Regions from separate parts of the Pseudomonas sp. LBUM1643 genome, predicted to be linked through region 2. Evidence: predicted binding sites of a transcription regulator. Region 2 holds the regulator's gene; each other region holds the start of a gene.

Region 1 (7,690 bases), 1.1 Mb from region 2:
GAGTTGCCCGATGTCGAGCATTTGAGCTGAATCGATAGAGCCGTCGCAATGACGGCTTTGAGCTATCTCCCGGTGAATCACTCAAGTATTCAGCTTTGCCGCCGAAAGTCTGCAGGTGGAACCTTCGTGCAGGTTCGACCGAATTCCCATTATTAGAAATTTTGCTGAGTGTGCGTTGCGATCAGGATGATCCGGTCACTCGGCCAGGAGCAGTCATGTCTCAACCTCGTGCCCGGATCGCCTCACAACTGGGGCTAGCGCTGGCCGTGATACTGGCGGTGGTCATCAGCGGCAGTACGCTGTTCGCGTTGCGCTCGCTGGACACAGCCAACCTCGCCACCCGCGAAGAACACCTGGCCAGTGAAGCCCGGCTGCTGGCCGATCAGTTGAGCACCTTCCACGGTACGTTGCGCGAAAGCACCCAGCGCCTCAGCGGGTTGTTCGAAAAGCGTTTCAGCGTCGGTTTGAGTCTGCATCCTGATGAGCCGGTGACGGTGGCCGGCGTACAGACACCCGGCCTGCACCTGGGCAGCGAAGTGCTGAACAACAACTTCAGCGAAGTGGACGAGTTCAAGCAAATGACCGCCGGCGTCGCCACGTTGTTCGTGCGCAACGGCGATGACTTTATCCGCGTCAGTACGTCCCTGAGCAAACAGGACGGCACGCGGGCCATCGGTACGCTGCTCGATCACGCGCATCCGGCTTATGCACGCCTGATGGCGGGGCAAAGCTACGTCGGTCGCGCCTTGCTCTTCGAACGGTCCTACATGACGCAATACACCCCTGTACGTGACAGTGGCGGGAAGGTCATCGCCGTGCTGTTTGTAGGATTCGATTACACCGATGCGCAAAATGCGCAATTTGCCAACCTCAAGCGTTTCCGGATTGGTCAAACGGGATCGTTGGCGTTGCTGGATGAGCAGGGCAAGTGGCTGGTGCCGATCGCTGGTGTGCAAGCGCTGGATCAAGCCGTTCCGGCCATCATGGCGCTGTCCAAGACACCGGGCACGGGCGATTTCTGGAGCGACAAGTCCGAAGCGTTCTACAGCGTGGCGGTGCCGTTTGAGGGCGGCCCCTGGTCGGTGGTTGCGAGCATGCCGAAAGCTGAAATCAACGCGGTGACCTGGAGCGTCGGGATTCGATTGGCAATTGGCAGCCTGCTGGCCATGTTGATTGCGGTGGGTTCGGCGGTCTGGCTGTTGCGTAGCAAGCTCGCGCCGCTGGGCGATCTGGTGCGTCAGGCCGAAGCCTTGGGTGCAGGTGATTTGAGCGTGCGCCTGAACGTGTCGAGCCACGACGAAATCGGTCAGTTGGCCCGGGCTTTCAATCAGATGAGTCAGGCGCTGTCGACCATGGTGGAACACATCCGCAAAGCCTCGGAAGAGGTCAATAGACGCGCGCAGGCGTTATCCGGGTTGTCTGGCGGCGCGTACGAAGGAATGGAGCAGCAGTCGGGCGAAATCACCAGCATGGCCGGTGCTGTGGAGGAGTTCAGTGCGACCTCGTTGAACATTGCCGACAACATGGGCAGCACCGAGCGCCTGGCTCAAGAGAACGCACAACAAACGCGGATCGGTCGTACATCGATGGAGGAAGCGTCCTCGTCTCTGGAGCAAATCGCTGGCGCACTGAACAGTACCGCGACCGTGATCAACACCCTGGGTCAGCGTTCGCAGGAAATCGGCGGCATCGTGGGGGTAATTACTTCGATTGCCGAACAGACCAACCTGCTGGCGCTGAACGCGGCGATCGAAGCTGCCCGTGCCGGTGAGCAAGGGCGTGGGTTTGCGGTAGTGGCCGATGAGGTTCGCAATCTGGCTTCACGTACGCGTCAGGCGACGGATGAAATCTCGGTGATGATTCAAAGCATCCAGCAAGAGACGGGCAACGCCATCAGCACCATGGAACAGGGCAATGTGCTGATGCAGGAAGGCTTGTCGCGTAACGCCAATGTCGCCACGGCGCTGGCGCGGATCGATGAGCAGAGCCGCTCGGCGGGTCAGCAGTTTGCCGCCATCACCACGGCGACCCAGGAGCAGAGCAGCACGGCAACGTTGCTGAGTAGCAACCTGCAAAGCATTGCGTTGGCGAACAGTGAGCAGCGCGAAGTGGTGTCGAACCTGGCGGTGACGGCCAAAGAGCTGGAAAGCCTGGCGGCGGAGTTGCGTTCCGAGGTTGACCGGTTTCGGTGAGTTGCTTCTGAGATCGCCATCGCGGGCAAGCCTTGCTCCCACATGATTTGTGTCGTTCAGAAAGCTCTTGAGCGACGCATACCCTGTGGGAGCGAGCCTGCTCGCGATGGGCGCGACTCGTTTTCCAGACTTACTGCGTAGCTGGCCGATACTGCAACGCCTCCGCCAAATGCCCCCGTGTAATCTCATCGACCTGCTCAAGGTCCGCCAATGTGCGCGCTACCTTCAACAACCGATGGGCCGAACGCAGCGACAATGTCAGCCGTTCGCAGGCAGACTCCAGCCAGTGTTCATCCGCTGTGGATAACGTGCAGTGGGCGCGCAAACCCGGCAGATCGAGGAACGCATTCGCGCAGCCCTGACGCTTGTGCTGTCGCTCCCGAGCTTCGGCAACCAGAGCGGCCGCCGTTGCGGTGTCATCTCCTGGTTTGGACGCGGGATTCAACGCAGTGGCTTCCCGGGCGACGGTCAGGTGCAGGTCGATACGATCCAGCAGCGGGCCTGACAACTTGTTGCGATAGCGTTGAATCATGTCCGGCGTGCAGGAGCAGCGGCCCGTGGGCTCGCCAAGATATCCACAGGGGCAAGGATTCATCGCCGCCACCAATTGGAAGCGAGCCGGAAACCGCACCCGGTCTTTGGCCCGGGAGATCACGATATGTCCCGACTCCAATGGCTCCCTCAGCACTTCCAATACTTTGCGATCAAACTCGGGAAGCTCGTCCAGAAACAGTACGCCGTGATGGGCAAGGGTAATTTCGCCGGGTTGCGGTTTCGAGCCTCCGCCGACCAATGCAGGGCCGGAAGCCGAGTGATGGGGCTGCCGGAACGGGCGCTGTGGCCAGTGACTCAAGGGAACGCAACTGACCACCGACTTGATGGCCGCGACTTCCAGTGCTTCGCTCTCGGCCAGCGGTGGCAGCAAGCCTGGCAGTCGGCTCGCGAGTAACGTCTTCCCCGTCCCCGGGGGGCCGCTGAACAACAGGTTATGCGCACCTGCTGCGGCAATCAGCAAGGCACGCTTGGCCGCCATTTGGCCCTGGACCTCGTTCAAATCCGGGTAGGGCCTGCTGGCATGCATCAGTCCATCGGAAACGTAAGGGGCAATGGGCAGATGACCATTGAAATGCGAAACGGCTTCCAGCAGGTGATCCACCGCAATCACCTTCAGGCCCGAAGCCAGACAAGCCTCCTCGGCATTTGCCCGCGGCACCATCAACGAACGACCGGCCTTGCGCGCAGCCAGTGCTGCCGGTAGCACGCCTCTCACGGCACGCACCGCGCCTGACAGCGCCAACTCTCCCAGACACTCGATGTCATCCAGTGTGAGCGCCGGCACCTGGACACTGGCCGAAAGAATCCCCAAGGCAATCGCCAGATCAAACCGTCCGCCATCTTTGGGCAGATCTGCCGGCGCGAGATTCAGCGTGATGCGCCGCGCCGGAAACTGCAGCCCCGAATTGATGATCGCGCTGCGTACCCTGTCCTTGCTTTCCTTCACTGCAGCCTCGGGTAAGCCGACCATCGTCAGTGATGGCAAGCCATTGGCGAGGTGGACTTCTACGGTAACGGCAGGTGCTTCCACGCCAACCTGGGCACGGCTGTGGACGATGGAGAGGGACATGGTCGTTCCTTGATTTGTACGGGGGCCGCTTCCTGCGGGTTCTTGAAGGGTAGTCGGGGAGTAGGGATTTGGTGGGGCGATTACGCGGACGAACTTTCACTGGATGTTGCTGGTTGGAGTTATAAATCAGGCACCAGAGCCGCTTTTTGTAGGACCGTGCCGAGATAGGTGAAGGACATCGGTGAAAGAGCGTAAACGGACTTGTCGGGAGAAAGTGGATGCTTATGATCTCGCTAAATGCAGCCACAGGAGGCGTGAATGAAGAGGAACGGGATGCGCCCAATTCATCCTGGTGAGATTCTTGGCGAAGAGTTTTTGAAGCCACTGAGTATTTCGCCTGAGGCTTTGGCTCGCTCTATGAGCGAGTCTGAAGCCAAAGTGAGCGACTTTGTGAGGCAGCAGCGAGGCGTCAGTACTGTTCTGGCGAGGAAATTATCTAGCCATCTGAACACCACGCCCGAGTTCTGGCTGAATCTCCAATCGACCTACGATCAGTGTAGGGCCGAAATTGGGCGTGGATAAACCTTGAATACCTATAGCGATTGCAGCACTTGCGAAGCTCGCCTCCACCACGGCGTATTGATTGTCGGTATTGGTGCCTTCCGTTCAGGCAGTACATGTGGCACGTCCTGCAATCGAATCCACGGCTGGTTGTTCCAGTGCAGCAAGCTCAACGACATCTCTGGCCAATTCAACAGGCTCAGCACCGGTCGCTCGGTTGAGGTCGGTTGCTCTGCGTCTCGGAGTGCTGGCACCACGTCGTGTGTAAGCCATTCGCGCAGGTTTCGGTATTCGGGGCAGTAGTGGTAGACGAGCAGTGCGTAGACGCCGGATTCGCTGATCAGCAGGGTGTTTTCCAGGCTGCCGTGGATGAGCGTTCGAGCGGATTGGTGTTGGTCCGGGTCGAGTTTTCGAAGGGTGCGTTCGTCGATATAGAGGCGGATGAGACGGCCTAAGTCGCGGGCGCTGAACCAGGGTTGGTTTTCGAGGAGGAGGGCGTGGAGGTGGAGTTTGTGGCGGGTGAAGACGTGGGGTGTTAGATAGTTTTCATCCATGGTGCAAATCTCGGAGTCGAGTGGAGAAAAACCGCCTCTAATCGTCGCCAAACGAAAAGGGTGGCAGCTATGCGTGGGTTGGCGAACCGGCGACGCCCGAATTCCGGCAGACCCGAAGGTCTCCTACGCACAGCCGCCATAAATCGGGACGGGAAATTTCCCTGTCCGAGTGTGTCTTGCTGCTTCGGGGGTCTCCAGGTCGCCAAACCCAGTGCTGAACATTCAGCAGTGGGTGAGCTTAGGAACCGGAGCTGTGCGGCGCAATCGGACGGCGGATGAGAATTTTGTAGGACGTTGCCGGGATGTTTGCAGGCTTTAAGATCAAAAGATCGCAGCCTGCGGCAGCTCCTACAGGGAAGCAGTTTGGTGTCATTAAAATTGTGGTGAGGCCATCGCGGGCAAGCCCGCTCCCACAGGGTTTGCGGCGTTTATTCGGTTGGCGGGGTTAGCTTAGCTTCCATCTCGGCGACTTTCGCTTCAAGACTCTCCAGCCGCGCACGGGTGCGTGCGAGTACGACCATCTGGCTATCAAACTCTTCCCGGCTAACCAGGTCCAGCTTGCTGAAGCCGCTCTGCAACAACGCCTTGAACTGGCTTTCGATTTCGCTTTTCGGCAGTGGAGTGTCGCCGCTGAAGAGGCGGGAGGCGGTGCCCGTCAGGGCGTCAAGGAAGTCTTTGGGCGCGAGCATGGGAAAGGTCCTGGAAACAATGGCGGGCAGTGTATCACGCAGTGTCTATAGTCAATCTCGATGGCAGGGGTGCACGCTTTTCGCGCATGCGGACGGACGGCATCGCACCGTTGTTGTGCGTATACGGCGGGCCATTCGTGTGAAGTGGTCGGTCGCTGAGGCCAATGGATTGAATTCAGTGGTTTTTGTGGAGATGGCAAGCTTTCTGCTTAGTGCCTAGTGACCCATGCACTGATGCAGTCGCTGTGACGAATGCAGTGCGCCGAGCGGAACGGGGAAGTGTTTCGTCAGGAGCGGTTAACTGGCGTCGGACGGGCAGGTAAGGCCGACGATGCGTTACAAAGCCAGGCACTGCGCTTAGACTTGAGTCGGGTTTGTTTTCCTGGGGCAAGTCCACCAATTCGGGAGAGAGTTTTCATGAAGCTAGTCACTGCCATCATCAAGCCGTTCAAACTGGACGACGTGCGCGAGTCGCTGTCCGAGATCGGCGTGCAGGGCATTACCGTTACTGAAGTCAAAGGCTTCGGTCGGCAGAAGGGTCACACCGAGCTGTATCGCGGCGCGGAGTACGTGGTCGATTTCCTGCCAAAGGTGAAGATCGACGTCGCCATTGACGACAAGGATCTTGATCGGGTTATCGAGGCGATAACCAAGGCAGCCAACACCGGCAAGATCGGTGACGGCAAGATCTTCGTGGTTAATCTGGAACAGGCGATTCGCATCCGTACCGGCGAAACCGATACCGACGCAATCTAAAAAGCCGCCACAAACCCAACGCCCCAGGAGAAAACAATATGACTCTGCGTAAATTCGCAGGGCTAGGAGCCCTGTTGTCCCTCGTAATGCCCAGCCTGGCTATGGCGGCAGACGAAGTGGCGGCCCCAGTCCTCAACTCCGGCGACACCGCCTGGATGTTGACCTCGACAGCCCTCGTGCTGTTCATGACCATTCCCGGCCTCGCGCTGTTCTACGGCGGCATGGTTCGGTCCAAAAACATTCTTTCCGTGATGATGCAGTGCTTCGCCATTACCGGTCTGATCAGCATTCTGTGGGTCATTTATGGCTACAGCATTGCGTTCGACACTACCGGCATGGAGCAGGGCGTCGTCAACTTCAACTCGTTCTTCGGCGGCATGGGCAAGGCGTTCCTCGCCGGCATCACGCCAGCCAGCCTGACCGGGCCTGCGGCGCTGTTCCCTGAGGCGGTGTTCGTCACCTTCCAGATGACCTTCGCCATCATTACCCCTGCGTTGATCGTCGGTGCTTTCGCCGAGCGGATGAAGTTCTCCGCCATGCTGATCTTCATGGGCATCTGGTTCACCCTGGTTTATGCGCCGATCGCGCACATGGTCTGGTCCGGTAACGGCGGCCTGATGTGGGACTGGGGCGTGCTGGACTTCGCTGGCGGCACCGTTGTGCACATCAACGCCGGTGTGGCAGGTCTGATTTGCTGCCTGGTACTGGGCAAGCGCAAAGGCTTCCCGACCACTCCGATGGCTCCGCACAACCTCGGTTACACGCTGATGGGTGCTGCAATGCTGTGGGTAGGCTGGTTCGGTTTCAACGCCGGCTCTGCTGCTGCAGCAAACGGCACTGCAGGTATGGCGATGCTGGTCACCCAGATCGCAACCGCTGCCGCTGCATTGGGCTGGATGTTCGCTGAGTGGATTACTCACGGCAAACCAAGTGCTCTGGGTATTGCGTCGGGTGTTGTGGCCGGTCTGGTTGCAATCACTCCTGCCGCTGGCACCGTGGGCCCAATGGGTGCGCTAGTGATCGGTCTGGCAGCGGGCGTCGTGTGCTTCTTCTGCGCTACCACGTTGAAACGCAAACTCGGTTATGACGATTCGCTGGACGCATTTGGCGTACACGGCATCGGCGGTATCCTCGGCGCGATCCTGACCGGTGTGTTCGCTGCACCGTCCCTGGGTGGTTTCGGCACTGTGACCGACATCGCCGCACAAGTCTGGATTCAGTGCAAAGGGGTAGGTTTTACGGTGATCTACACCGCGATCGTCACCTTCATCATCCTCAAGGTCCTGGACGCCATCATGGGTCTGCGCGTGACCGAGGAGGAGGAAGCGGTCGGTCTCGACCTGGCACTGCACAACGAACGCGGCTACAACTTGT
Region 2 (7,690 bases):
CAAGGACAACAACGTCACTCAAGGCGAGAAAATCGTCTATGACACCGAGAAGAAGCTGGCGAGCGCTGGTCGCGCTACAGGTAGCAAGGTGACCGAGTCGCGTCCACGCATTGATATGGTGATTCAACCTAAAAAGAAAACCGACGAGCAGAAGGCCCAGTAATGGCAACTCTGAAAGCTCAGCATCTGGCCAAAGCCTACAAGAGCCGCCAGGTTGTGCGTGATGTCAGCCTGTCCATCGACAGCGGTCAGATCGTCGGTTTGCTCGGGCCCAACGGCGCCGGCAAGACCACCTGTTTTTATATGATTGTCGGCCTCGTGCAGGCCGATCAGGGCCGTGTACTGATCGATGACCTCGACGTCAGCCATCAGCCAATGCACGGCCGAGCCAAGGCCGGTATCGGCTATCTTCCGCAAGAGGCGTCGATCTTCCGCAAACTGTCGGTGGCCGATAACATCATGGCGATCCTCGAGACCCGCAAGGAACTCGACAAGGCGGGCCGCCGGAAGGAGCTAGAAAGCCTGCTTCAGGAATTCCACATCAGCCACATCCGCGACAACCTCGGCATGAGCCTGTCCGGTGGTGAACGTCGCCGCGTGGAGATTGCACGCGCGCTGGCTACCAATCCGAAATTCATCCTCCTCGACGAACCGTTCGCCGGCGTGGACCCGATTTCGGTGGGCGACATCAAGCAAATCATTTATCACCTCAAGGCCAAGGGCATCGGCGTCCTGATCACTGACCACAACGTCCGTGAAACCCTGGATATTTGCGAGACGGCGTACATCGTCAACGATGGTCAACTGATCGCCGAAGGCGACTCTGCCACGATCCTGGCCAACGACCTGGTCAAGGAAGTGTACCTGGGCCACGAGTTTCGCCTGTAAGCGCGCAAGTGCCTGGTCATTCGTCCGAGCGCTCGTACCGATAAAAAATCAACGTTTTTTATTGTTACTGCGCTCTAGGCAAACGCTGCGGTTTCGGGCATATAATTTGCTTATGTTTGGCGCCTCGGCGCCCTGTAGTGGATGGCGCAAGCGCGCCGGCGAATAAGGTTTAAGCCCCTGCCATGAAACCATCGCTAGTCTTGAGAATGGGCCAGCAGCTGACGATGACACCTCAGCTGCAACAGGCCATCCGCCTTCTCCAATTGTCGACCCTGGACCTGCAACAGGAAATCCAGGAGGCTCTGGAGTCCAATCCGATGCTCGAACGCCAGGAAGAAGGCGACGACTTCGACAACGCCGATCCTTTGGCCGACAAAGCCGAACAGCAACCTAACGCCGATGTTTCGGAACCCTCCTACCAGGAAACCGCCCCTACGGTGGATAACCTCGAGGAAGGAGACTGGAACGAGCGTATTCCCAACGAGTTGCCTGTTGATACCGCGTGGGAAGACGTCTACCAGACCAGCGCCAGCAGCTTGCCGAGCAACGATGACGACGAGTGGGACTTCACCACCCGTACATCCGCCGGCGAAAGCCTGCAAAGCCACCTGTTGTGGCAGCTGAACCTGGCACCGATGTCCGACACCGATCGCCTGATCGCCGTGACCCTGATCGATTGCATCAATAATCAGGGCTATCTCGACGAAACCCTCGAGGAAATTCTCGAAGCCTTCGACCCGGAACTGGACATCGAGCTCGATGAAATCGAAGCCGTCCTGCACCGCATCCAGCAATTCGAACCCGCCGGCATCGCCGCCCGTAACCTGGGTGAATGCCTGCTGTTGCAACTGCGCCAGTTGCCCGCCAAAACCCCTTGGCTCGCCGAAGCCAAGCGTCTGGTCACCGATTACATCGACCTGCTGGGCAGCCGTGATTACAGCCAGCTGATGCGCCGTATGAAGCTCAAGGAAGACGAACTGCGCCAGGTGATCGAACTGGTTCAGAGCCTTAACCCACGCCCGGGCTCGCAAATCGAATCCAGTGAAGCCGAATACGTCGTTCCTGATGTAATCGTGCGCAAGGACAACGAACGCTGGCTGGTCGAGCTTAATCAGGAATCGGTGCCTCGACTGCGGGTGAACGCCCAATACGCCGGTTTTGTTCGCCGCGCCGATACCAGCGCAGACAACACCTTCATGCGCAATCAGTTGCAGGAGGCTCGCTGGTTCATCAAGAGCCTGCAAAGCCGCAATGAAACGCTGATGAAAGTAGCCACCCAGATCGTCGAGCATCAGCGCGGTTTTCTGGAGTATGGCGACGAAGCCATGAAACCGCTGGTGCTGCATGACATCGCTGAGGCGGTGGGCATGCATGAGTCGACGATTTCACGGGTAACCACGCAAAAATTCATGCATACCCCCCGGGGCATTTATGAACTGAAATATTTTTTCTCCAGCCACGTCAGCACTTCCGAAGGCGGCGAATGCTCTTCCACGGCGATCCGCGCGATCATCAAAAAACTGGTTGCTGCGGAAAACCAGAAAAAGCCGTTGAGTGACAGCAAGATCGCTGGTTTACTGGAGGCACAAGGCATTCAGGTGGCTCGCCGCACCGTCGCCAAGTACCGCGAATCCCTCGGGATCGCGCCTTCGAGCGAACGTAAGCGGTTGATGTAAGCCACGCCACAGCGTTCCAGTGGTAGATCATCTGATCTACCGCTTTATGCACTGGCAACGAAGGAGAAGCTGTATGCAAGTCAACATCAGTGGACACCAACTGGAAGTGACCGAACCCCTGCGCACCTATATCGGCGAAAAACTCGACCGGTTAGAGAGGCATTTCGACAAGATTACCAACGTGCAAGTCACGATGAACGTCGAAAAGCTGCAGCAGAAAATCGAAGCCACGCTGCATATCCCCGGCGGAGAAGTGGTCGCCAACGCTGAGCATACGGACATGTATGCCGCCATCGACCTGCTGACCGACAAGCTGGATCGCCAACTCAAAAAGCATAAGGAAAAGACCCAGAGCCTCCTCCAGGGCGCAACCGGTCGTTAACACTCCCAACCCATGATCCGACTTGAAAACATTCTGACCCCCGGCCGTTCCCTCGTGAACGTGCCGGGCGGCAGCAAAAAGAAAGCCCTCGAGCAAATTGCCAACCTAATCCACCGCGAAGTGCCGGATCTGGCCATGCAGGATGTCTTCGAGAGCCTGGTCGCCCGTGAAAAACTTGGTTCTACCGGTTTTGGCAACGGCATCGCGATTCCCCACTGCCGCCTCAAAGGCTGCGAAAGTCCAATCAGTGCATTGATGCACCTGGACGCCCCCATCGATTTCGACGCCATCGACGGCGCTCCGGTTGACCTGCTGTTTGTTCTGCTGGTCCCGCAAGCCGCCACCGATGCGCACCTGGAGCTACTTCGTCAGATCGCCAGCATGCTCGATCGCAAGGAAGTGCGCGAAAAACTGCGTAGCGCCCCGAGCAATGAAGCCTTGTATCAGGTAGTCCTGGACGAGCAGAACGGTCAGTAATCATGCGCTTGATCATTGTCAGTGGCCGTTCCGGCTCAGGTAAAAGTACCGCGCTCGATGTCCTTGAAGACAACGGTTACTACTGCATCGACAACTTGCCGGCAGGGCTTCTGCCTGAACTGGCCGAGCGCGCACTGATTCACACGGAACTGGCGCAACCGCTGGTGGCCGTGTCCATCGACGCGCGCAACCTGCCGAGCCACTTGTCGCGGTTTCCGGAGTTGCTGGAAGAAGTCCGCAGCCGACACATCAAGTGCGATGTGTTGTACCTGGACGCCGACGAGGAAACACTGCTCAAGCGTTTCTCGGAAACCCGTCGCCGGCACCCGCTGAGCAACGCCAATCGCTCGCTGGCCGAGGCGATCTCCGACGAAACCAATTTACTGGGCCCTATCGCCGACCTGGCTGACCTTAAGGTCAATACCACTAACCTGAACCTGTATCAGCTGCGCGATACCATCAAGCTGCGGCTGCTCAATCAGCCTGAGCCGGGCACCGCGTTCCTGGTGGAGTCTTTCGGGTTCAAGCGTGGCATGCCAGTGGACGCCGACCTGGTGTTCGATGTGCGCTGCCTGCCGAATCCGTACTGGAAGCCCGAGTTGCGCGAGCAGTCCGGGTTGGACAAACCGGTTGCCGACTACCTGGCAGCGCAACCGGACGTGGAAGAGATGTTCCAGGACATTTCTACCTACCTGCTCAAATGGCTACCAAGATTTGCCGCGAGCAACCGCGCGTATGTCACCATCGCTATTGGCTGTACCGGCGGGCATCACCGCTCCGTCTACCTGACCGAACGCCTGGGTCAGACCCTGCAACAATCCCTGAAGAACGTCCAGGTCCGCCACCGCGACCTCAGCTAAAGGATTCACATCGCGATGCCTGCTCTGGAAATCGAAATCATCAACAAGCTGGGCCTGCACGCTCGCGCTTCTGCAAAATTTGTTGGAGTCGCCGGGCAGTTCAAGGATTGCACGATCAGAGTAGGACGCACCCCGGAATCAACGGTCGACGGCAAAAGCATCATGGCAATGATGATGCTGGCGGCTGGCAAGGGGACCAAAATCCATTTGAGCACGGAAGGCGAGCAGGAACAGGAAGCGCTGGATGCGCTGGTGGATTTGATCAACAGGTATTTTGACGAAGGCGAGTAAAGCAGCCAAAAGATCGCAGCCTCGTTTCACTCGACAGCTCCTACAGGCTGCATAAATCCTTGTAGGAGCTGCCGAGTGAAACGAGGCTGCGATCTTTTGATCGTTAACCTCAGGCCAGCGCCGTATCCATCACCATCATCAGACAAAACCCGATCAGCAAACCAAGGCTGGCCAGTTTGTCGTGACCGTTACGGCGCGACTCGGGGATGACTTCGTGCGTGACCACCAACAGCATCGCCCCGGCAGCCAGCGCCAGTCCTAGCGGTAGTAGCAGCTCAGCAAGGCTGACCAGCCAGGCGCACAGCAGCGCGAAGACCGGCTCAACCAAACCTGACGCTGCACCGATCAGAAATGCCCTCACCCTGGACATCCCGGCCCCTGCCAACACCAGCGCGATCACCAACCCTTCCGGCACGTCTTGTAAGGCGATTCCCATTGCCAGGCTGTCGGCATCAGGCATTCCACCACCTGCCGAAACACCGACGGCCATGCCTTCGGGAATGTTGTGGGCGATGATGGCAAACACGAACAACCAGATCCGCGGCGGAATCACCGGTCGCTCCAGCGTGCCGACCAACATTTCCGGACTGGCCCCAGAGACTTTCAGGTCGACCAGATACAAACCGAACGCGCCGAGCATGATGCCAAAACTGATCAAGCCACTGGCCGCCCAAGGCGAAAGACCCAGGCCTTCAGCGGCAGAGATGCCTGGCACAATAAGCGAGAACGCCGTCGCCGCCAGCATCACCCCGGCGCCGAAACCCAGCAACGTATCGCTCACGGTCTGAGGCATCCGCCGAATGACCAGAACCGGTACCGCGCCCAAGGCCGTACCCAAGGCGCAGATAGCCCCGCCTTGTAACGCGCGCATCAGTTTCGGCTCAAGATCCAGCCATGCCAGCCCCTGGACAAACAACAACGACATGCCTGCCAGCAGTAACAGCGATCCCAACGCGTAACGAAACATTCGCCCACTTCCGGTCGCCAGTGTTTCAGTGCCCATAATCAGCCTTGGTTGGTTTTTATAGAAGACTCAGCTCAGCGCAGCCTGATAGCGCGCTGCGACTTCCGGCCAATTGATCACGTTGTAAAACGCATTGATGTATTCCGGACGACGGTTTTGATACTGCAGGTAATACGCGTGTTCCCAGACGTCCAGGCCGAGGATGGGCGTGTTGCCATTCATCAATGGGCTGTCCTGGTTACCGCTGCTTTCAACGATCAGGGTCTTCTGCGGGGTGACACTCAACCAGGCCCAGCCACTGCCGAATCGGGTCAGTGCGGCTTTGGTGAACGCGTCCTTGAAGCTGTCCAGACCACCCAGTTGCTCTTCAATCGCCTTGGCCAGCGCGCCTTCAGGTGTACCGCCACCCTGTGGTGCCATCACTTCCCAGAACAGCGAATGATTGGCGTGTCCGCCACCCTGGTTGATGACCGCTGCTCGAAGTTTTTCAGGGAGTTGCTGAACGGCGGCCACCAGTTTCTCCACTGGCCACTCGGCGAATTCGGTGCCTTCGACGGCGGCGTTTAGGTTGTTGATGTAAGTCTGGTGGTGCTTGGTGTAATGAATCTCCATGGTCTTGGCATCAATATGCGGTTCCAGTGCATCGTAGGCGTAAGGCAATGCAGGCAGGGTAAAAGCCATTTTCAATGAACTCCATGATGAAGAGGCGCAGGTGGGTTGGCAGCTGAAGCGGCATCGATATGCAGCAGGCGATGAGTACGAGGGTATTCACCGTGCTCACTGATGAAGTTCAGCAACTCGACATAGGTTTTACTGCTTTGACGCAACGCGGCCTCACGCAGCGCCGGTGCCAATCGCGCGTCCTGCATGGTCTGCAGCAGCCGCTGGTGGATTGCGCACAAGTATTCGGCGCTCTCCTCCGGCTGATTCAGACGCAAATGCAGGTCCGCCAGGTTGTGATGGGAGATCACGCAGGCCGCCACCGCCTCATCGGCGTCCCGCCAGCGTTCGAACAACACTTGGGCCAGCGCCAAGGCCTGCAGGTAGGCCTCTCGGGCATCGACCAGTTCGCCCAGCATGAAACAACGGTTTGCCCTTTCGATCGTGCGTTTCCAATGCTCCATGGTGAGCCTCCAAAGCGGTTGCGGTGATTACACGCCGCCTGCGGTGAGCTTCTCTGGATTGAGTAGCTCTTCCAGTTGGCTGCGTGTCAGGTCGGTATGTTCCAAAGCGACATCGATTACCGGGCGGCCCTGCTGATAGGCCTTCTTGGCAATCTCGGCGGCTTTTTGGTAACCAATGATCGGGTTCAGTGCTGTCACCAGGATCGGGTTGCGTGACAGTGCTTCCTTGAGCCTGGTTTCGTTGACCTTGAAGCTGGAAATGGCCTTCTCGCCCAGCAGATGGCTGGAATTGGCCAACAGCTCGATGCTGCTGAGCAGGTTCTGAGCGATGATTGGCAGCATCACGTTGAGTTCGAAATTGCCCGACTGACCGGCGATGGTGATCACCGTGTCGTTGCCGATCACCTGGGCCGCGACCATGGCAGTGGCTTCCGGAATCACCGGATTGACCTTGCCCGGCATGATTGAAGAGCCAGGCTGCAACGCTTCAAGTTCGATTTCGCCGAGACCGGCTAGCGGACCGGAATTCATCCAGCGCAGATCGTTGGCGATTTTCATCAGCGACACCGCCGTGGCTTTTAACTGGCCGGAGACGCTGACGGCAGTGTCCTGCGAGCCAATGAGCGCAAACAGATCCTTGCCCGGCGTGAATGGCACGAGAGTCAGTTTGCTCAGCTGCTCGCTGAACCGCGCTGCAAACTCGGGATGGGCGTTGATGCCGGTACCGACTGCCGTTCCGCCCTGAGCCAGGGATTGAAGGCTTGGCAGCAAGTCCTGCAAGTGGCCGATGTTGGCCTTGAGCTGTTGCGCCCAACCGTTGAGGACCTGGCTCATGCGTACCGGCATCGCATCCATAAGGTGCGTGCGACCGGTCTTGACGTGGTGATGGACCTCCTCAGCCTTGCGCTCGATGACCTCTACAAGCCGCAACAGCGCTGGAAGCAGTTGCTCGTGCAACGCCAGCGCGGCGCTCACGTGAATGGTGGTCGGGATGATGTCGTTGCTGCTCTGGCCGCAGTTGACGTGAT
Region 3 (7,690 bases), 770 kb from region 2:
GTGGCGGCCAATCGTGCGGCAGCGCAGTTGCTCGGCGTGCGGGTGGACGAAGTGCCGGGCATTCCCTTGTCCCGTTACGCAGAGGATTTCGACCTGCCAGAACTTGTCCGCGCCAACAAGTCGCGGATCAACGGGTTGCGAGTGAAGGTAAAAGGCGATGTGTTCCTGGCGGACATCGCACCGCTGCAATCGGAGCACGATGACAGCGAAGCCATGGCCGGCGCAGTACTCACGCTGCACCGCGCGGATCGGGTGGGCGAGCGCATCTACAACGTGCGCAAGCAGGAATTGCGCGGGTTCGACAGCATTTTCCAAAGCTCGAAAGTGATGGCCGCCGTGGTCCGCGAAGCCCGACGCATGGCACCGCTGGATGCGCCACTATTAATAGAGGGCGAAACCGGCACCGGCAAGGAGCTGTTGGCGCGGGCTTGCCACCTGGCCAGTCCACGCGGTCAATCGCCGCTGATGGCGCTCAACTGTGCCGGCCTGCCAGAGTCCATGGCCGAAACTGAACTGTTCGGCTACGGTCCCGGCGCCTTCGAAGGCGCGCGGGCTGAAGGCAAGCTCGGGCTGCTGGAATTGACGGCGGGCGGTACGTTGTTTCTCGATGGCGTCGGCGAAATGAGCCCGCGCTTGCAGGTGAAATTGCTGCGCTTCTTGCAGGACGGATGCTTCCGTCGTGTCGGCAGCGATGAAGAGGTTTACCTCGATGTACGAGTGATTTGCGCAACCCAGGTGGATTTGTCCGAACTGTGCGCGCGCGGTGAGTTTCGCCAGGACCTGTACCACCGCTTGAATGTACTGTCGCTGCACATCCCGCCGCTGCGCGAATGCCTGGATGGTCTGACGCCGCTGGTTGAGCACTTCCTTGATCAGGCCAGTCGGCAGATCGGCTGCCCGTTGCCGAAGTTGGCGCCAGCGGCCATGGAGCGGCTCAGTCATTACCATTGGCCCGGTAATGTGCGGCAGCTGGAGAACGTCTTGTTCCAGGCGGTTTCCCTGTGTGAAGGCGGCACCGTCAAGGCTGAACATATTCGTCTGCCGGACTATGGCGTGCGTCAGCCCCTTGGCGATTTTTCGCTGGAAGGCGGGTTGGACGACATCGTCGGCCGGTTTGAAAAGGCAGTGCTGGAGCGCCTGTATTCCGAGCATCCAAGCAGCCGACAGCTGGGCAAGCGGTTGGGGGTTTCACACACCACGATTGCCAACAAGTTGCGGGAGTATGAGGTGGGCAAGGACAGCAGCATTTAAGATCAAAAGATCGCAGCCTCGTTGCACTCGACAGCTCCTGCATGGGATCGCGTGTTTACGTGTAGGCGCTGTCGAGTGCAACGAGGCTGCGATTTTTTGATCCGTTGCCGCGTAGCGGCATAACACCGCCGGTTTTTCGTCTTCTCTACATTCCTCCTTTCCTCGTAAAACCCCTCAAGTCCTTTGTTTGCCGGGTCCGGTGCCGCCAGAAAAAAGTTGGTCTGCAAATTGCTTATGGCTCAGCAGTACAGCAGTGGGCGGCAAACGTCCGGCATGCAGAGGAAAGAGTGTGGACAAGTACCTTTATGTAGCGATGACCGGCGCCAGCCAGAATGCATTGGCGCAAAAGGCTCATGCGAACAACCTGGCGAACATCTCCACCAACGGTTTTCAGAAAGACCTGGAGCAAGCGCGCTCGATGCCGGTGTTCGGCGACAGCTTTCCGGCGCGTGCGTTTGCCATGTCCGAGCGTCCGGCCACCGACTTCTCCGCCGGCTCCCTGGTGGAAACCGGTCGTGACCTCGATGTCGCGGTTCAGGGCAATGGCTGGATTGCCGTGCAAAACCCCGATGGCGGTGAAAGCTATGTGCGCACCGGCAGCCTGAACGTCGACGCGCTAGGCGTGCTGCGAGCCGGCAACGGTATGCCGGTGATGGGCAACGGTGGACCGATTGCCGTGCCGCCCGAGCAACAGATCGAAGTTGGCGAGGACGGCACCATCAGCATCCGTGCGATGGGCGAAGGCCCGCGAGTGATGGCCGAAGTCGACCGCATCAAGCTGGTCAACCCTGACTTCAAGAACATGACCAAAGGCCTGGATGGTTCGATCCATACCAAGGACGGCAAGCCGGCTCAAGCCGATGCTGGCGTGAAACTGGTGTCCGGTTTCCTCGAGTCGAGCAACGTCAATGCTGTCGAGGAAATGACCTCGGTGCTGGCGCTGGCCAAGCAATTCGAATTGCACATCAAGATGATGAACACCGCCAAGGAAGACGACCAGGCCATGGCTCGGGTCTTGCAGATCAGCTAATTACCAGAACGTCGCGCCGTAAAACAGGCGCACGAGGAGAATCGAATGCTTCCGGCTCTATGGGTTGCCAAAACAGGTTTGTCCGCCCAGGACACCAACCTGACCACCATTTCCAACAACCTGGCCAACGTGTCGACCACGGGTTTCAAACGTGATCGCGCCGAATTCCAGGACCTGCTCTATCAGATCAAACGCCAGCCAGGCGCCCAGTCGACCCAGGACAGCGAACTGCCGTCGGGTCTGCAAGTGGGTACCGGTGTGCGCATCGTCGGCACCCAGAAAAACTTCACCGCCGGCAGCCTGCAAACCACCGAGCAGCCATTGGACATGGCTATCGACGGTCGCGGTTTCTTCCAGATTCTGCAGCCGGACGGCACCACGTCCTACACCCGTGACGGTACTTTCCATCTGGACTCCAACGGCCAGATCGTCAACGCCAGCGGTTTCGCCCTGGAGCCGGCCATTGTCATCCCGAACGATGCCCAGACCTTCACTGTCGGTCGCGACGGTACCGTGTCCGTCACCGTTCCTGGCAACGCCGCGTCCCAGGTGATCGGCAACCTGCAAACCGCCGACTTCATCAACCCGGCCGGCCTGCAAGCCGTGGGTAACAACCTGTTCCTCGAAACTGCTGCCAGTGGCGCGCCGCAAGTCGGTACGCCGGGCCTCGCCGGTTTCGGCACCACGCTGCAGAACACCCTGGAAACGTCCAACGTCAGCACCGTTGAGGAGATGGTCAACATGATCACTACCCAGCGCGCCTACGAGATGAACTCCAAGGTGATCTCCACCGCCGACCAGATGCTCTCGTTCGTAACGCAGAATCTGTAATCAAGTCTATGAGGCGACCATGAGGTCGCCTGCAACACCGTGAGGTAGGGTCATGAATCGCTTTGTATCTGTTCTGGCACTGAGTGGGATCACCGCGCTCGCGGGCTGCGTCGCCCCGACGCCCAAGCCCAATGACCCTTATTACGCTCCGGTGTTGCCGCGCACGCCGCTACCGGCTGCCGCCAATAACGGCTCGATCTATCAGGCCGGTTTCGAACAGAACCTGTACAGCGACCGCAAGGCTTTCCGGGTCGGTGACATCATTACCATCACCTTGAACGAGCGGACACAGGCGAGCAAAAACGCCAACTCGCAGGTGGGCAAGACCAGCAAGACCGACATCGGGCTGAGCTCGTTTTTCGGTGGTGGCCTGAGCACCAATGACCCGGTGGGTGGTGGTGACCTGAGCCTGGACGTCGGTTATGCCGGCGACCGCGCCACCAAGGGCGATAGCAAGTCGGGGCAGAGCAACAGCCTGACCGGTTCGATCACCGTGACCGTTGCCGACGTGCTGCCAAACGGCATCATCGCCGTGCGCGGAGAGAAGTGGCTGACCCTCAACACCGGCGATGAGCTGGTGCGGATCGCCGGCATGGTCCGGGCAGATGACATCGCCACTGACAACACCGTTTCCTCGACCCGTGTCGCCGATGCACGCATCACCTACTCGGGCACTGGTGCCTTTGCCGATGCGAGTCAGCCAGGCTGGTTCGACCGTTTCTTCCTCAGCCCGCTGTTCCCTTTCTAGGTGGCCATCTTGAAGCTTAAACATCTGACGGTGGCCGCCCTGTTGTTGTCCGCGGCCTTCAGCGCTCAAGCCGAGCGGCTGAAGGACATCGCCAGTATTTCCGGCGTGCGTTCCAACCAATTGATCGGCTACGGCCTGGTGGTCGGGCTTAACGGTACCGGTGACCAGACAACACAGACCCCGTTCACCCTGCAGACCTTCAACAACATGCTCTCGCAGTTCGGCATCAAGGTGCCGCCGGGTTCGGGCAACGTGCAGTTGAAAAACGTCGCTGCGGTGTCAATCAGCGCCGATTTGCCAGCCTTCGCCAAGCCCGGTCAGCAGGTTGATATCACCGTCTCGTCCATCGGTAACTCCAAGAGCCTGCGTGGCGGCACCTTGCTGCTGACGCCGCTTAAAGGGATCGACGGTAATGTCTACGCCATCGCCCAGGGCAACCTGGTGGTGGGTGGTTTTGATGCGGAAGGTCGCGATGGTTCTAAGATCACTGTCAACGTCCCGTCGGCCGGTCGCATCCCTGGCGGTGCGTCGGTTGAACGCTCGGTGCCGAGCGGCTTCAACCAGGGCAACAGCCTGACCCTGAACCTTAACCGTTCGGACTTCACCACGGCGAAGCGCATCGTCGACAAGATCAACAACATGCTCGGCCCTGGCGTCGCCCAGGCCATCGACGGCGGTTCGATTCGCGTCAGTGCGCCACTGGATCCGAGCCAGCGTGTCGACTACCTGTCGATCATCGAGAACCTCGAAGTCGATCCTGGTCAGGCGGTGGCCAAAGTCATCATCAATTCCCGCACGGGCACTATCGTGATCGGCCAGAACGTAAAGGTTTCCCCGGCAGCCGTGACGCACGGCAGCCTGACCGTGACCATTACCGAAGACCCGATCGTCAGCCAGCCCGGCCCTCTGTCCAACGGTCAGACGGCGGTCGTGCCGCGCTCGCGGGTCAACGCCCAGCAGGAAGCCAAGCCGATGTTCAAATTCGGGCCGGGCACCACCCTCGACGAAATCGTTCGCGCGGTTAACCAGGTCGGCGCGGCACCGGGTGACTTGATGGCGATCCTCGAAGCATTGAAACAGGCCGGCGCGTTGCAAGCCGATCTGATCGTGATCTGAGGACGGCGACCATGGATATGTACAAGAGCGGTCTGGTCAGCAGCAGCGATTCGGGTTCCTACTCGGACCTGAATCGACTGAACCAGCTCAAGGTCGGCGACAAGAACAGCGATGGCAACATGCGCAAGGTTGCGCAGGAGTTCGAGTCGCTGTTCCTGGGAGAAATGCTCAAGTCCATGCGCTCCGCCACTAACACGCTGGGGCAGGACAACCCGCTCAACACGCCTGAAGCCAAGCAGTACCAGGAAATGTACGACCAGCAACTGGCGGTTTCCATGTCCCGCGAGGGCGGTGGCATTGGTCTGGCCGACGTGTTGATGCGCCAGATGTCGAAGAACAAACCGATGGCGCCGGGCGAGGCTGCTGCAGCGTCCGCCGCCAAGCAGGCCGAAGCGAAAGCTGCCGTGGAAACGCCGATTGCTGCCGGCACGGTCGCCATCAATGGACCGTTGTCACGCGTCAATGGACAGCGTCCGCTGTGGGCTTCGCGTTCGATCCATGCGCCGCAGGCAGCAGGCGAGGGCGCGCACCGCAATGACATGGCGTTGATCAATCAGCGTCGATTGGCGTTGCCGCCGAAACTGGCGGATCGCTTGCTCGCCGGACTGGTGCCGTCAGCATCGACCCCGGCAGCGAAAGCCACCTCGGCGATCAACAAAATCGAAGTGCCGCAAACCAGCACAACCGGTTCCGGCTCGCTCTATAACGGCGATTGGCTGACGGCGCAAACCGAGGCGCCGTCGACCGGCCGTCTGCAGATTTACGGCCGGGCCATGGCGCAGATTCCGCTGGCACCGCCGAAGAAAGCGTTCAGCTCCGCCGACGAATTCGTCAATGCCATGTTGCCCATGGCCAAGGAAGCGGCCGATCGCATTGGTGTCGATCCACGCTACCTGGTGGCCCAGGCCGCGCTCGAAACCGGTTGGGGCAAATCGGTCATGCGCGCCCAGGATGGCAGCAGCAGTCACAACCTGTTCGGCATCAAGGCCAGCAGTAGCTGGAAGGGCGATTCGGCGCGGGCCATCACCAGTGAATTCAGGAATGGCGAGATGGTCAAGGAGACGGCGCAGTTCCGTTCCTACGACTCGTACAAGGACAGCTTCCACGACCTGGTGACGTTGTTGCAAAGCAACAATCGTTATCAAGATGTCGTGAAGTCGGCCGATAACCCGGAACAATTTGTACGCGAGTTGCAGAAGGCCGGTTATGCAACCGACCCGAACTACGCAAGCAAGATTTCGCAGATAGCCAAGCAGATGACGAGTTATCAGAACTACGCTGCGGCGGGCGTTTCCACCACGCCTATATAGGCACAAGGTATAAGGTCTGAACCATGAGTTTGCTCAATATCGGGATGTCGGGGCTCAACGCCAGTCAGGTGTCGCTGGCGACCGTCGGCAACAACATTGCCAACGCCAACACCGCTGGCTATTCACGCCAGCAGACCATTCAGAGCAGCAATACATCCAATCTGAGTGGCGGCGTGTTCATCGGCAGCGGTACGACCCTGGCGGACGTGCGTCGGGTCTATAACGCTTATCTCGATCAACAGCTGCAGACCAGCACGTCGCTGAGCAATGATGCCAACGCCTACCTTGAGCAAGTGAACCCGCTCGACAAGCTCTTCTCCGACAAGACCACGGGGATCAGCGCGGTCTTGAGCAGCTTCTTTTCGTCGGTACAAACGTCCGCCGCTACCCCAAGCGATACGGCTGCCCGGCAACTGCTGCTGACCAATGCACAGACGTTGAGCAACCGCTTCAACGCCTTGGCCTCGCAGATGCAACAACAGAACGAGGGCATCAACAGCCAGTTGACGACGATGACCGAGAAGGTCAACCAGTTGACGTCCTCCATTGCCTCGCTGAACAAGCAGATTTCCCAGGCCAGCAGCTCGACCGGCAGCGGCCCGAGCAACTTGCTCGATGCGCGTAACGAAGCGGTCCGCACACTCAATGAACTGGTCGGCGTGACGGTTCAGGAGCAGAACGGCAGTTACAACATCTCCCTGGGGACGGGCCAATCGCTGGTGTTGGGCAATACGTCCAACACCCTCACGACGGCCCGAACCGGGATCGACAAGAGTCAGTTGACCATCCAGGTGAACTCCCCATCTTCAGTCACTGATGTGACCTCCGTTGTCAGCGGCGGCAAGATCGGTGGTTTGCTGCGCTATCGCGATGACGTGCTGGTCCCGGCAATGAATGACCTGGGCCGTACGGCGATTGTGGTTGCCGACAAGATCAACCGCCAGTTGGGGCAGGGGCTCGATGCCAATGGCGAGTTTGGTTCATCGCTGTTCTCCAGCATCAACAGCTTGACCGCTATCAGTCAGCGCAGCCTGGCGTCGTCGAACAACAGTACCGGTTCCGGCAACCTGGATGTCACCATCACCAATTCCAGTGCGCTGACGACGTTTGACTATCAGGTAACGTTTACAGCGGCGGACAAGTACACGGTCAAGCGCTCCGACGGCAAGGACATGGGAGCTTTCGACCTGTCCCCGGCGGCAGAAATCGACGGTTTCAAACTTGATCTGAACGGTGGTGGTCTGAGCGCGGGTGACTCGTTCAAGGTGATCCCGACCCGGACCGGCGCAAGCAGCATCACCACCCAGATGACCGACTCGAACAAGCTCGCCTTCGCCGGTGCGCTGGTTGCGACCAGTAACACGGGCAACGGCGGTACCGGTGCGCTGACTCCGCCGGCGTTGA

Evidence for each region. Region 2 encodes sigma-54, which starts transcription at its own class of promoters, with help from an activator protein. Its sites were predicted from a motif close to ANTGGCATNNANNTTGCTNT; they were not measured.
Region 1: glnK (P-II family nitrogen regulator) is a predicted target of sigma-54. The motif match lies at 5,753-5,772, and genes of this name have one in related genera.
Region 3: ACA063_RS07600 (flagellar basal body rod protein FlgF) is a predicted target of sigma-54. The motif match lies at 1,467-1,486, and genes of this name have one in related genera.

Annotation. Positions count from the first base shown of each region.
Region 1 is NZ_CP166813.1:6,250,663-6,258,352, reverse strand. Features, by position in the region: gene ACA063_RS28360 (LysR substrate-binding domain-containing protein) at 1-30, shown strand, start outside; gene ACA063_RS28355 (methyl-accepting chemotaxis protein) at 216-2,192, shown strand; gene ACA063_RS28350 (YifB family Mg chelatase-like AAA ATPase) at 2,323-3,816, opposite strand; gene ACA063_RS28345 (HigA family addiction module antitoxin) at 4,075-4,338, shown strand; gene ACA063_RS28340 (BRO-N domain-containing protein) at 4,350-4,871, opposite strand; gene ACA063_RS28335 (accessory factor UbiK family protein) at 5,300-5,560, opposite strand; gene glnK (P-II family nitrogen regulator) at 5,978-6,316, shown strand; gene ACA063_RS28325 (ammonium transporter) at 6,355-7,690, shown strand, end outside.
Region 2 is NZ_CP166813.1:930,184-937,873, reverse strand. Features, by position in the region: gene lptA (lipopolysaccharide transport periplasmic protein LptA) at 1-163, shown strand, start outside; gene lptB (LPS export ABC transporter ATP-binding protein) at 163-888, shown strand; gene ACA063_RS04050 (RNA polymerase factor sigma-54) at 1,071-2,564, shown strand; gene hpf (ribosome hibernation-promoting factor, HPF/YfiA family) at 2,638-2,946, shown strand; gene ptsN (PTS IIA-like nitrogen regulatory protein PtsN) at 2,959-3,423, shown strand; gene rapZ (RNase adapter RapZ) at 3,426-4,283, shown strand; gene ACA063_RS04030 (HPr family phosphocarrier protein) at 4,299-4,574, shown strand; gene ACA063_RS04025 (ZIP family metal transporter) at 4,684-5,577, opposite strand; gene ACA063_RS04020 (superoxide dismutase) at 5,608-6,219, opposite strand; gene ACA063_RS04015 (DUF2753 family protein) at 6,222-6,662, opposite strand; gene ACA063_RS04010 (class II fumarate hydratase) at 6,690-7,690, opposite strand, start outside.
Region 3 is NZ_CP166813.1:1,696,221-1,703,910, forward strand. Features, by position in the region: gene ACA063_RS07595 (sigma-54-dependent transcriptional regulator) at 1-1,251, shown strand, start outside; gene ACA063_RS07600 (flagellar basal body rod protein FlgF) at 1,541-2,281, shown strand; gene flgG (flagellar basal-body rod protein FlgG) at 2,327-3,112, shown strand; gene flgH (flagellar basal body L-ring protein FlgH) at 3,165-3,860, shown strand; gene ACA063_RS07615 (flagellar basal body P-ring protein FlgI) at 3,867-4,976, shown strand; gene flgJ (flagellar assembly peptidoglycan hydrolase FlgJ) at 4,988-6,286, shown strand; gene flgK (flagellar hook-associated protein FlgK) at 6,310-7,690, shown strand, end outside.